Regions from separate parts of the Peribacillus sp. B2I2 genome, predicted to be linked through region 1. Evidence: a T-box and tRNA genes for the amino acid it is inferred to sense, from the RefSeq annotation. Region 1 holds a T-box; the other holds one or more tRNA genes.
What was found. The T-box of region 1 lies ahead of thrS (threonine--tRNA ligase). A T-box ahead of a tRNA ligase gene usually reads a tRNA of that ligase, here a tRNA-Thr.
Positions count from the first base shown of each region.

Region 2: it has a tRNA-Thr gene. The T-box ahead of thrS (threonine--tRNA ligase) is inferred to sense a tRNA for this amino acid. The anticodon was not compared.

Region 1 covers NZ_JBGCCB010000001.1:4,337,659-4,344,330, reverse strand. Annotated here, with positions in the region: gene ABIE66_RS21530 (amino acid permease) at 1-979, shown strand, start outside; gene ABIE66_RS21525 (DUF7010 family protein) at 1,491-2,126, shown strand; gene ABIE66_RS21520 (hypothetical protein) at 2,165-2,440, opposite strand; T-box leader at 2,561-2,780, shown strand; T-box leader at 2,811-3,035, shown strand; T-box leader at 3,067-3,291, shown strand; gene thrS (threonine--tRNA ligase) at 3,351-5,258, shown strand; gene ABIE66_RS21510 (hypothetical protein) at 5,218-5,433, opposite strand; gene ABIE66_RS21505 (hypothetical protein) at 5,507-6,067, opposite strand; gene ABIE66_RS21500 (LysE family transporter) at 6,308-6,672, opposite strand, start outside.
Region 2 covers NZ_JBGCCB010000001.1:4,944,151-4,950,822, forward strand. Annotated here, with positions in the region: gene ABIE66_RS24570 (1,4-dihydroxy-2-naphthoate polyprenyltransferase) at 146-1,066, shown strand; gene ABIE66_RS24575 (TraR/DksA C4-type zinc finger protein) at 1,212-1,961, shown strand; tRNA gene ABIE66_RS24580 (tRNA-Glu) at 2,003-2,074, opposite strand; tRNA gene ABIE66_RS24585 (tRNA-Ser) at 2,078-2,168, opposite strand; tRNA gene ABIE66_RS24590 (tRNA-Asn) at 2,170-2,244, opposite strand; tRNA gene ABIE66_RS24595 (tRNA-Ile) at 2,257-2,333, opposite strand; tRNA gene ABIE66_RS24600 (tRNA-Gly) at 2,339-2,412, opposite strand; tRNA gene ABIE66_RS24605 (tRNA-His) at 2,417-2,492, opposite strand; tRNA gene ABIE66_RS24610 (tRNA-Phe) at 2,509-2,584, opposite strand; tRNA gene ABIE66_RS24615 (tRNA-Asp) at 2,608-2,683, opposite strand; tRNA gene ABIE66_RS24620 (tRNA-Met) at 2,690-2,763, opposite strand; tRNA gene ABIE66_RS24625 (tRNA-Ser) at 2,866-2,958, opposite strand; tRNA gene ABIE66_RS24630 (tRNA-Ile) at 2,979-3,055, opposite strand; tRNA gene ABIE66_RS24635 (tRNA-Met) at 3,066-3,142, opposite strand; tRNA gene ABIE66_RS24640 (tRNA-Ala) at 3,171-3,246, opposite strand; tRNA gene ABIE66_RS24645 (tRNA-Pro) at 3,264-3,340, opposite strand; tRNA gene ABIE66_RS24650 (tRNA-Arg) at 3,351-3,427, opposite strand; tRNA gene ABIE66_RS24655 (tRNA-Leu) at 3,437-3,525, opposite strand; tRNA gene ABIE66_RS24660 (tRNA-Gly) at 3,538-3,612, opposite strand; tRNA gene ABIE66_RS24665 (tRNA-Leu) at 3,621-3,702, opposite strand; tRNA gene ABIE66_RS24670 (tRNA-Lys) at 3,711-3,786, opposite strand; tRNA gene ABIE66_RS24675 (tRNA-Thr) at 3,809-3,884, opposite strand; tRNA gene ABIE66_RS24680 (tRNA-Val) at 3,895-3,970, opposite strand; rRNA gene rrf (5S ribosomal RNA) at 3,982-4,097, opposite strand; rRNA gene ABIE66_RS24690 (23S ribosomal RNA) at 4,216-6,672, opposite strand, start outside.

The sequences.
Region 1 (6,672 bases):
TTTAATAAAAGTCGTCGCCATCATTTTCTTTATCATTATTGGATTATTGACCATCTTAGGGGTTTTTGGCGGAAAGGTGATCGGGTTTGAAAACTTCACCATGGATGAGGCTCCATTCAAGGGAGGATTTTTATCGATCATCAGTATCTTTCTAATAGCGGGATTTTCTTTTCAAGGCACGGAACTGGTTGGTATTGCTGCCGGAGAAAGTGAGGAACCCGAAAAAAATGTTCCGAATGCGATCCGCCAAGTATTTTGGCGCATCCTATTGTTTTACATCGGGGCCATCCTCATACTCGGCCTGTTAATTCCTTATACGAGCCCAAGTTTGCTGAACGGGGATGTGGAAAATATTTCTGTAAGCCCTTTCACACTTGTTTTTGAACGCGCAGGACTTGCATTCGCGGCATCCGTCATGAATGCTGTCGTGTTAACTTCCTTACTATCCGCAGGGAACTCGGGGCTTTATGCATCAACACGGATGTTATGGTCGATGGCAAAAGATAATCAAGCTCCCAAATTCCTCGGCAAGGTCAATCGCAGGGGAATCCCGATGAATGCTTTGCTCATCACGGCATTTATTGGGGGACTCGCCTTCTTGACCTCCATTTTTGGGGACCATGTATTTACATGGCTATTGAACGCATCGGGGCTAACCGGCTTTATCGCCTGGATTGGAATTGCCATAAGCCATTATCGCTTTAGACGTGCCTATGTTGCACAAGGTGGTGACTTAACCGAATTGAAATATAAAGCAAAATGGTTTCCATTCGGGCCGATTTTTTCATTCATCCTTTGCATGGTTGTCATAGCAGGACAAAACTATGAAGCATACCTAAGCGGCAGCATCGACTGGTATGGCGTCACTGTCTCCTATATCGGATTACCGATATTCCTGGCAATTTGGTTAGGTTACAAAATTTATCATAAAACCAAATTAATTTCATTGAAAGATTGCCAATTTGATAAAACCATTTAGCTGATAGGAATAGAAAAACCTGAGACCCCTTTGGGGACTCAGGTTTTTCTATAGTCAACTTAGTTAATTAAGAAAATGCTAAATTAGACGCGATATTGTATGAACCCAGTTATATCTCCGAAAGTAGGAATATATCGAAGAAAATCCAGTTATATCTCCGAAAATAGGAATATATCGGCGCAAACCCAGTTATATCTCCGAAAGTAGGAATATATCGACGAAAACCCAGTTATATCTCCGAAAATAGAAATATATCGACGAAAAGGGCAATTATCTCATTATGGCGGTAAGTAGACATATTCTCTTAGGTCCCCGATAAAAACGGTCGTTTTATTTGCTGCCAGCCCATTCAATGTTGGCTGAAGGTGAAGTGGCACCATAATAGTCAATGCTTTGGCATTTTTGCAGTTTGGGCTGCATGGCTTAAGACCGTGATGATGAATAATCGGGGAGTGAGCGCAATACTATTATTCTATGTACGATATTACCTGTGGATGAAAGGAAACTGATGATGCAAACCTCAAGACTCATATCGAAAGAGGCGTTTCGCGGTTCTGGAATTGGCGTCATTTTCATGGCATTATTCGGCACGTTGTGGGCAGGTACCGGTGTAATGGGATTGCAAGGGTGGGGGGTTCCTTACGTGGAACTTGCTGCCATATTCGTAGGAATCATAATGGTTATAGAGGGCATTTCCTTAATATATACATCACAAAAAATGCCCGATCAAGTTTCAGAAAATGGGGCTAGGCGTTTGAAACGTATGAATTTCTGGTTTAATATCGTTTTCATTGCCGAAGGTTTACTGATTGGGATTGCCATCGCCATCTGTAATATGATCAATCAGACCGATCTTATTCCTGGAGTCATCGCCATTATTGTAGGGATTCATTTTTTACCTTTGGCGGCGCTTTTTCAAATCAAGATCTACTATGCAACAGGAGTGCTTCTCTGTTTATTGGCGCTTATCACATTACTTATTGTGCCAGACACCGTCATGTTTGGGGAGCATCAAATCTTTGCACCGTTATCCTTACTTGGCTTTGGATGCGCGCTAATTCTTTGGACCACTGGACTGACATTATTGCTTAGTGTAAAGAATCCAAGGGAAGCGAAAGAGGAAGATTCACACAATGAAAATAAATAGGAAACATACAAAAACCCGTCGTGGCGAACGGGTTTTGATTAATTTTTCATCCAGGTTAATAGCCTGACGATTTGAAATGGTTCATTCCAAACCAGAATGAAACTTAAAAGAAAGAAGGCAGCCACAGCCAGAAACTTCGTCTTTCCTTTTTCACTTTTTAACATGGCCCCGAAACTAAATAACATACCAATAAGTAACGCACCGAATCCTGAGACCATTAGAAGCTCGAAGGATTTTGGTAAAAAAAAGGCGCAGCAAAATGATACGGCACCAATCACAGCAAATAGGAAAGACCAATTGCTTAAACTTTTCATGACGACTCCTTTTTACTAATTATACCAATTTAGTGTTTATAATGAAATTAAAAAATTTGAGGTTGTCACTTATGGGAATATATTGTAATATATATAACAATATAAAAATCCATTTACATTTTAGAAGCATTGATAAGGACATGAATCATTTTTACGGTCTGCAGAGAGGGAAGGGCAGCTGCAAACTTCCTGGCTTAGGAAAATGATTTACCGCCTTTGAGCCATATCGGTGAACGAGAGTAACTGATATCGTCTAAGCTACGTTACAGCTCCAGAGCCATGAGTAATCTACTTATGGGAAATTGGGTGGAATCACGGGTATAACGCACTCGTCCCTTATATAGGGATGGGTGCGTTTTTTTTATATAAAAATATTGCCATGATAAGGACATGAATCATTTTTACGGTCTGCAGAGAGGGAAGGGCAGCTGCAAACTTCCTGGCTTAGGAAAATGATTTACCACCTTTGAGCTATATCGGTGAACGAGAGTAACTGATATCGTCTAAGCTGCGTTAAAAGCTCCAGAGCCATGAGTGTTTTCTTGCTTATGGGAAATTGGGTGGAATCACGGGTATAAACGCACTCGTCCCTTATATAGGGATGGGTGCGTTTTTTTATATATAAAAATATTGCCATGATAAGGACATGAATCATTTTTACGGTCTGCAGAGAGGGAAGGGCAGCTGCAAACTTCCTGGCTTAGGAAAATGATTTACCGCCTTTGAGCTATATCGGTGAACGAGAGTAACTGATATCGTCTAAGCTGCGTTAAAAGCTCCAGAGCCATGAGTGTTTTCTTGCTTATGGGAAATTGGGTGGAATCACGGGTATAAACGCACTCGTCCCTTATATAGGGATGGGTGCGTTTTTTTATTACTAAAAAGGGGTGTTTATGTGATGGGTGAAAAAATGATTAAAGTTCAATTCCCGGATGGGCAGCAAAAGGAATATCCGCAAGGGATGACAGTGGAAAGTGTGGCAGGGTCCATCAGCCCAAGTTTAAGGAAAAAGGCAGTAGTAGGAATACTGGATAAACAACTGGTTGATCTAAGTCACAAGTTGAATAAGGATGCCGAACTGTCAATCTTGAATCTGGATTCGGATGAAGGATTACAAGTTTTGCGACATACATCGGCGCATGTTTTGGCACAGGCTGTGAAAAGATTATTCCGAAATGTGGAATTAGGGATGGGGCCAGTCGTAGAAGATGGTTTTTACTATGATTTTAAGTTAGATCATCCTTTGAGCTCAGAAGATTTACAAGCTATTGAAAAAGAGATGGAACATATCATAAGTGAAAATCTGGAAATTAAAAGGATCGAAGTGTCTTATGCAGAAGCTGTGAAGTTATTCCAGGATAGAGGGGAGTCATTCAAACTGGATATAGCAAAGAATATCCCTAAAGATGAAAAACTAACGATCTATCAACAGGGGGAATTCGTCGATCTTTGCAGAGGACCCCACCTTCCATCCACATCATTTGTAAAATCGTTCAAATTGACTCGTGTATCGGGAGCCTATTGGCGGGGAGACAATCAAAATGAAGTTCTTCAAAGGGTGTATGGTGTGGCTTTCCGAAAGAAAAAAGATTTACAGGATCATTTTAAATTCCTGGAGGAGGCGGCCAAACGCGATCACCGCAAATTAGGGAAGCAGTTGGAGTTATTCATGTTTTCGGAGGAAGCTCCTGGAATGCCGTTTTATTTACCGAAAGGACAAATCGTTAGAAATGAATTGGAGAAGTTCTCGCGGGAAATCCAGACTGAAGCTGATTACGACGAAGTTCGGACTCCTTTCATGATGAACCAGCGGTTATGGGAACATTCGGGTCACTGGGATCATTACCATGAGAATATGTACTTCACTGAGGTGGATCAAACAAAATTCGCGATGAAGCCTATGAACTGTCCAGGTCATATGCTTATTTTCAAAAACAATCTTTATTCTTACAGGGATTTACCCATCCGGATGGCCGAGTTCGGTCAAGTCCACCGTCATGAATATAGCGGTGCATTGAACGGGATGTTGCGGGTCCGTACATTTTGTCAGGATGATGCCCACATTTTTGTTCGGCAGGATCAAATCGAAAGTGAAATTAAACAAGTGTTTCATCTGATTGATAAGGTGTATCGCACTTTTGGTTTCGAGTATTCGGTGGAACTCTCGACTCGTCCAGAGGATTTAATGGGCGAAGATTCCCTTTGGGAAGCTTCTGAAACAGCCTTGAAAAATGTTCTGGAAAGCATCGGGATACATTATCAATTAAATGAAGGGGACGGGGCATTTTATGGACCGAAAATTGATTTTCATATTAAAGATGCATTAAAACGAAGCCATCAATGTGCAACAATCCAACTTGATTTTCAGATGCCCGATAAATTTGATCTGACTTACATCGATGAAAATAATGAAAAGGTTCGTCCTGTCGTCATTCATCGTGCCATATTTGGATCGATCGATCGTTTTTTTGGAATCCTGATTGAACATTTTGCCGGTGCTTTTCCGGTATGGCTTGCCCCCTTGCAAGTACAGATCATCCCTGTCTCACAAGTTCATTTGAATTATTGTTTAAAGGTTCAAAAAGAACTGAAGAATCAAGGCATAAGAGTGAAAATTGATGATCGGAATGAAAAGATGGGGTATAAAGTCAGGGAAGCTCAGATTATGAAAATTCCATATATGCTGGTCCTTGGCGATAAAGAGGAGAAAGAAAATGAAGTGAATGTCCGGAAATACGGGGAACAAGAATCTGAAAATGTCGCAATTGAACGGTTCATCAATAAAATGGTCCAGCAAATAAAAGAACGGAGCATCTAATAAGAAAGGAGCTTAATCCGGAACTCACGAGTAAAAGCACGAAACTCACTAGTAAAGCACCAAAACTCACGAGTAAATGCGCGAAACTCACGAGTAAAAGCACGAAATTCACGAGTAAATGCGCGAAACTCACGAGTAAATGCACGAAATTCACTAGTAAAGCACCAAAACTCACGAGTAAAAGCTTGAGTTTCCATAAATGCCCATAAAAAAAGACAGCCGAATATATCGTCTGTCTTTTTTTTTATCTATCTACAAATCCATACCCAGCCAACGCCAGGAATGAACTGCTGGAAACAGTTACCCCCCGGGCCGCCTTGTCCGCCGCCTTGGCCACCACCTTGGCCACCACCTTGTCCGCCGCCTTGGCCACCACCTTGGCCACCACCTTGTCCGCCGCCTTGTCCGCCGCCTTGTCCGCCGCCTTGTCCGCCGCCTTGTCCGCCGCCTTGGCCACCACCTTGGCCACCACCTTGTCCGCCGCCACCAACAGGGCAGGTTAATCCTAGATATTGTAATCCGACTATATCTGTATGATGAACCTCATTTGGGATGCCGCCTTCGAGTATCTGTACCATATTAGTAACATTATTTATCCCCATCAAAATAAAGGTGTGCTGGGTGTTACCCCAAAAACCTCTGAAACAATGACCTTGTCGGCCTGCGTTTAAATGTGACTGAATAGTGGCTACTGGAACCAGTGTTTGTACTGGAAGTCTGTCATCATAATAAGGCAAATTAGCATAAGAATTATCATAATAATATGGAACATTATAAGAGTAATAACCGTAATTATTATACATTTTCAAGAAATCCTCCCTTTGTGTTTACCCTTCAGACTATGAACAAAGAGGGGCTAGTGTCCGACATGGACAAATATGGACAATAAAATAGGCGGCCTATTTTATAAAAAATAAGATAATTAATACGAACTCACGAGTAAAGCATCGAAATTCACGAGTAAATCCGCCAAACTCACGAGTAAATGCCTGAAATTCACGAGTAAAGCACCAAAATTCACGAGTAAATGCTTACATCTCCTTAAATCTTTATGTAAACAAAACTTTGGCTGCCTGGATGGCAAAGTAAATGCCAATCCCTATAAGGGATATTCCTGAAATGATCGAGATGCCCATTAGAATGGGTTTGGATAAGAAACGTCTGAAGGTGCTGGCGATGATGGCCATTGTGAAATCCCAGGCTAAGAGGCCGATAAGGATTCCTGAACTGTATAAAAGTAAATGATCCATATCATATTTGGATGCGGAGTTTGCGAGAATCGATCCATAAATCCCCAACCAAAACAAAATGGATAAAGGATTCGAAAGGGACATGATGAATCCTGTTAGGAATGAAGAAAAAAGGGAATCTTTTGCTTTTCGTTCATTCACTTCAATCTTACCCGCACTAAGCA
Region 2 (6,672 bases), 610 kb from region 1:
CCTTTATTTTGGAAGAGAATCTTCCACGAAATCAATTGACACCCTTACCTAATTTTCCTATCCTTATTAGGATAACCTTTTGTGCAACATTTCAATATTTGTTATAATTTCGAGAGAACCAATAATGATTTTGAGGAGAGAAATAATGCAAACAGAATACGACGGACTTCCCCTTAAACGGACCTGGAAGATTTGGTGGGAGTTAATTCGTCCACATACACTAACCGCAGCTTTTGTCCCGGTCTTACTTGGAACTGTGATTGCACTTTTGGATGATGGCGTGAATTGGTTACTATTCGCTGCCATGATGATTGCAAGTATCCTGATTCAAGCTGCAACCAATTTATTCAATGAATACTATGATTTCAAGCGAGGCTTGGATACTGAGGAGTCCGTAGGCATCGGTGGCGGAATCGTCCGTCATGGGATGACCCCCAAACTCATCATGACCTTGGCCCTTGGCATGTATGCCATCGCACTCATAATCGGAATCTATATCTGTGCCGCATCATCTTGGTGGCTTGCTGCAGTAGGCCTGGTTTGCATGCTTGTCGGCTATCTTTATACAGGCGGTCCCCTACCCATTTCATATACACCATTCGGGGAACTTTTTTCTGGATTGTTCATGGGCTTTTTGATAATCCTGATCGCCTTTTTCATTCAAACCGGTCATGTTTCCTCAACAGCCATCTTAATTGCCATTCCAAGTGGAATATTGGTCGGGTTGATCAACTTATCCAATAACCTCCGTGACCATGATGGGGATAAGGCACATGGCCGCAAAACCATGCCTGTAGTGATGGGCAGGAAAAACGCACTGAAATTCATGGCAATCATGTTTGCCTTCTCTTATCTATGGCTGGTTGGGTTAGTCCTTACCGGAAACGTAACAGCGTGGATTCTCCTTGCCTTCCTAAGCATCCCGAAAGCCATGGCCGCAATCAAAGGCTTCGTAGGTAAAACGCAGCCGATCACCATGGTGCCAGCAATGAAAGCCACGGCCCAGACGAACACCTTCTTTGGCTTACTCATGGCCATTGGATTATTCATCAGCTATCTAATATGATTTCCAAGGACTGAGCTCATCCGCTCAGTCTTTTTTCTATCTTCCGTTCCATTTTGTTTTCCTATACTACGATTCGGGTAATAGATAATACAACCATCTTACCAAAATAAAATGAGATATGGACTTTAGAAGGAGTGAAACGGATATGGCAACCAAACAGCAAATGCAAAAATTCAAAAAAGAACTGCTTCAAGAAAAAGATGAGCTTGGAAACAGGATTCAAAATGATGAACAATCCGTTCTGGATAAAAGCCAGACTGAATCCGTAGGGGAATTATCATCCTATGATAATCATCCTGCTGACCTAGGAACAGAATTATTCGAGATGGAACGGAACCAAGCACTGGATGAGCATGCACAATCTGAAATGGAGAAAATAGAAGAAGCATTGTATGCCATAGAAGAGGGTACGTATGGCCATTGTAAAACCTGCAATATAGAAATACCCATCGATAGGCTTGAAGCGATCCCAAGCACTCTTTACTGTGTCGAGCATGCCCCAGAACGGCCTACTGCACAAGACCGACCAGTGGAAGAGGATATATTGATTCCATCCAAGGGTGATCATTTTGAAAATCGTCATGGAAATGAAATAGTGGATAAAGAGGATAGCTTTGGTGAAGTCGCCAAATTCGGTACATCCGAAACGCCATCTGATTACACCGGCGATCATGACAATTATAATGATCTTTATAAAACCGAAGATGAAACGGATGGATTTCCAGAAGACTATGAAGGATTTGCAGCAAATGATATCGAAGGAAAAAATAGGGTGGATATACCGAACAAAAAGCAAAAGGAATATGAAGATACATTAGATGAAGAAAATATCGATTCCCAGCTTGGAGACATTCCTTATAAACAAAAAGATACTTATATCAATGAAAAGAAATGAAAAAAAGAAGCATACATGGATGTATGCTTCCTTTTTTGTTATGACCCGTACGGGATTCGAACCCGTGTTACCGCCGTGAAAGGGCGGTGTCTTAACCGCTTGACCAACGGGCCAAATGGCGGAGAAGGAGGGATTTGAACCCTCGCGCCGCTCGCGCGACCTACACCCTTAGCAGGGGCGCCTCTTCAGCCTCTTGAGTACTTCCCCATGGCTCCGCAGGTAGGACTCGAACCTACGACCGTTCGGTTAACAGCCGAATGCTCTACCACTGAGCTACTGCGGAACAATATAAATATGGTGGGCCTAAATGGACTCGAACCATCGACCTCACGCTTATCAGGCGTGCGCTCTAACCAGCTGAGCTATAGGCCCATATTTGGAGCGGGTGAAGGGAATCGAACCCTCATCATCAGCTTGGAAGGCTGAGGTTTTACCACTAAACTACACCCGCGAAATGGGGCGACTGATGGGAATCGAACCCACGAATGCCTGAACCACAATCAGGTGCGTTAACCACTTCGCCACAACCGCCGTAATATGAAAGATATGGTGGCTCAGGACGGAATCGAACCGCCGACACAAGGATTTTCAGTCCTTTGCTCTACCGACTGAGCTACTGAGCCACATTTGTATTAAATTTAAAAAATGGCGGTCCCGACGGGAATCGAACCCGCGATCTCCTGCGTGACAGGCAGGCATGTTAACCGCTACACCACGGGACCTAATAATTGCGGGGACAGGATTTGAACCTGCGACCTTCGGGTTATGAGCCCGACGAGCTACCGGACTGCTCCACCCCGCGACGGTAATAATGAAACGATTTGCATCAAGTTTTCGTGTATATTGTTTTTTCGCTTCCTCTATGTAAGGTTGTTTCAAAACAACTTGCTGCTTTTTAAAAAAATGGAGGAGGTAGAGGGATTCGAACCCCCGCGGGATTTGACTCCCCTGTCGGTTTTCAAGACCGATCCCTTCAGCCGAACTTGGGTATACCTCCACGGCTTTAAAAAATGCATATGGTGGACCTTGTAGGACTCGAACCTACGACCGGACGGTTATGAGCCGTCTGCTCTAACCAGCTGAGCTAAAGGTCCTTATATTTATTGGTAGCGGCGGAGGGGATCGAACCCCCGACCTCACGGGTATGAACCGTACGCTCTAGCCAGCTGAGCTACACCGCCAATATAATATAAGTATCTGATTGAAAAATGGTGGAGCCTAGCGGGATCGAACCGCTGACCTCCTGCGTGCAAGGCAGGCGCTCTCCCAGCTGAGCTAAGGCCCCATTCATTAAAAATCACGTGGTCGGGAAGACAGGATTCGAACCTGCGACCCCTTGGTCCCAAACCAAGTGCTCTACCAAGCTGAGCTACTTCCCGCAATAAAACATGGTGCGCCCGGCGGGAGTCGAACCTACAACCTTCTGATTCGTAGTCAGATGCTCTATCCAATTGAGCTACGGGCGCATATTAAGATGGTGCCGAGGACCGGAATCGAACCGGTACGGTAGTCACCTACCGCAGGATTTTAAGTCCTGTGCGTCTGCCAGTTCCGCCACCCCGGCACATACGAAAAGTGGAGCGGAAGACGGGATTCGAACCCGCGACCCCAACCTTGGCAAGGTTGTATTCTACCACTGAACTACTTCCGCATGAAAGATGCGGGTGAAGGGACTTGAACCCCCACGCCTTGCGGCGCCAGATCCTAAGTCTGGTGCGTCTGCCAATTCCGCCACACCCGCATATAAAATGGTGAGCCATGAAGGATTCGAACCTTCGACCCTCTGATTAAAAGTCAGATGCTCTACCAACTGAGCTAATGGCTCGTGCTTGTACTATTTCAAAAAATGGTGCCGGCAAGAGGACTTGAACCCCCAACCTACTGATTACAAGTCAGTTGCTCTACCAGTTGAGCTACACCGGCAGGTGTAAAATGGTGGAGGATGACGGGATCGAACCGCCGACCCTCTGCTTGTAAGGCAGATGCTCTCCCAGCTGAGCTAATCCTCCATATAAAACCTGCTTGGCGACGTCCTACTCTCACAGGGGGAAACCCCCAACTACCATCGGCGCTGAAGAGCTTAACTGCCGTGTTCGGAATGGGAACGGGTGTGACCTCTTCGCTATCGTCACCAAACAATGTTAACATTTTTTCAAGACATATATTATTATAACGTCTTTTCGAAAAAATGCAAGAAGAAATTTTCATTCCTTCAAAACTAGATAATAAGAAGGTATTTCATTTTTTTAAAGCGTTGGTTAAGTCCTCGATCTATTAGTATCAGTCAGCTCCACATGTCGCCACGCTTCCACCTCTGACCTATCAACCTGATCATCTTTCAGGGATCTTACTAGCTTGCGCCATGGGAAATCTCATCTTGAGGGGGGCTTCATGCTTAGATGCTTTCAGCACTTATCCCGTCCGCACGTAGCTACCCAGCTATGCCTTTGGCAAGACAACTGGTACACCAGCGGTGCGTCCATCCCGGTCCTCTCGTACTAAGGACAGCTCCTCTCAAATTTCCTGCGCCCGCGACGGATAGGGACCGAACTGTCTCACGACGTTCTGAACCCAGCTCGCGTACCGCTTTAATGGGCGAACAGCCCAACCCTTGGGACCGACTACAGCCCCAGGATGCGATGAGCCGACATCGAGGTGCCAAACCTCCCCGTCGATGTGGACTCTTGGGGGAGATAAGCCTGTTATCCCCGGGGTAGCTTTTATCCGTTGAGCGATGGCCCTTCCATGCGGAACCACCGGATCACTAAGCCCGACTTTCGTCCCTGCTCGACTTGTAGGTCTCGCAGTCAAGCTCCCTTGTGCCTTTACACTCTACGAATGATTTCCAACCATTCTGAGGGAACCTTTGGGCGCCTCCGTTACTCTTTAGGAGGCGACCGCCCCAGTCAAACTGCCCACCTGACACTGTCTCCCACCCCGATAAGGGGCGCGGGTTAGAATTTCAATACAGCCAGGGTAGTATCCCACCAACGCCTCCACCGAAGCTAGCGCTCCGGCTTCTCAGGCTCCTACCTATCCTGTACAAGCTGTACCAAAATTCAATATCAGGCTGCAGTAAAGCTCCACGGGGTCTTTCCGTCCTGTCGCGGGTAACCTGCATCTTCACAGGTACTATAATTTCACCGAGTCTCTCGTTGAGACAGTGCCCAGATCGTTACACCTTTCGTGCGGGTCGGAACTTACCCGACAAGGAATTTCGCTACCTTAGGACCGTTATAGTTACGGCCGCCGTTTACTGGGGCTTCGGTTCAAAGCTTCGCTTGCGCTAACCTCTCCCCTTAACCTTCCAGCACCGGGCAGGTGTCAGCCCCTATACTTCGCCTTGCGGCTTCGCAGAGACCTGTGTTTTTGCTAAACAGTCGCCTGGGCCTATTCACTGCGGCTTTTCCGGGCTATTCACCCTAAAAAGCACCCCTTCTCCCGAAGTTACGGGGTCATTTTGCCGAGTTCCTTAACGAGAGTTCTCTCGCACACCTTAGGATTCTCTCCTCGCCTACCTGTGTCGGTTTGCGGTACGGGCACCTTACATCTCACTAGAGGCTTTTCTTGGCAGCGTGGAATCAGGAACTTCGGTACTATATTTCCCTCGCCATCACAGCTCCGCCTTAATGGAAACGGGATTTGCCTCGTTTCCGGCCTAACTGCTTGGACGCGCATATCCAACAGCGCGCTTACCCTATCCTTCTGCGTCCCCCCATCGTTCAAACGATGTATAGGTGGTACAGGAATATCAACCTGTTGTCCATCGCCTACGCCTTTCGGCCTCGGCTTAGGTCCCGACTAACCCTGAGCGGACGAGCCTTCCTCAGGAAACCTTAGGCATTCGGTGGAAGGGATTCTCACCCTTCTTTCGCTACTCATACCGGCATTCTCACTTCTAAGCGCTCCACCAGTCCTTCCGGTCTGACTTCAACGCCCTTAGAACGCTCTCCTACCATCGACACCTAATGGTGTCAATCCACAGCTTCGGTGATACGTTTAGCCCCGGTACATTTTCGGCGCGGAGTCACTCGACCAGTGAGCTATTACGCACTCTTTAAATGGTGGCTGCTTCTGAGCCAACATCCTGGTTGTCTAAGCAACTCCACATCCTTTTCCACTTAACGTATACTTTGGGACCTTAGCTGGTGGTCTGGGCTGTTTCCCTTTCGACTACGGATCTTATCACTCGCAGTCTGACTCCCAAGAATAAGTATTTGGCATTCGGAGTTTGACTGAATTCGGTAACCCGTTGGGGGCCCCTAGTCCAATCAGTGCTCTACCTCCAATACTCTCATCTTGAGGCTAGCCCTAAAGCTATTTCGGAGAGAACCAGCTATCTCCAGGTTCGATTGGAATTTCTCCGCTACCCACACCTCATCCCCGCACTTTTCAACGTGCGTGGGTTCGGGCCTCCATTCAGTGTTACCTGAACTTCACCCTGGACATGGGTAGATCACCTGGTTTCGGGTCTACGACCTCATACTCATTCGCCCTATTCAGACTCGCTTTCGCTGCGGCTCCGTCTTATCAACTTAACCTCGCATGAAATCGTAACTCGCCGGTTCATTCTACAAAAGGCACGCCATTACCCATTAACGGGCTTTGACTACTTGTAGGCACACGGTTTCAGGATCTATTTCACTCCCCTTCCGGGGTGCTTTTCACCTTTCCCTCACGGTACTGGTTCACTATCGGTCACTAGGGAGTA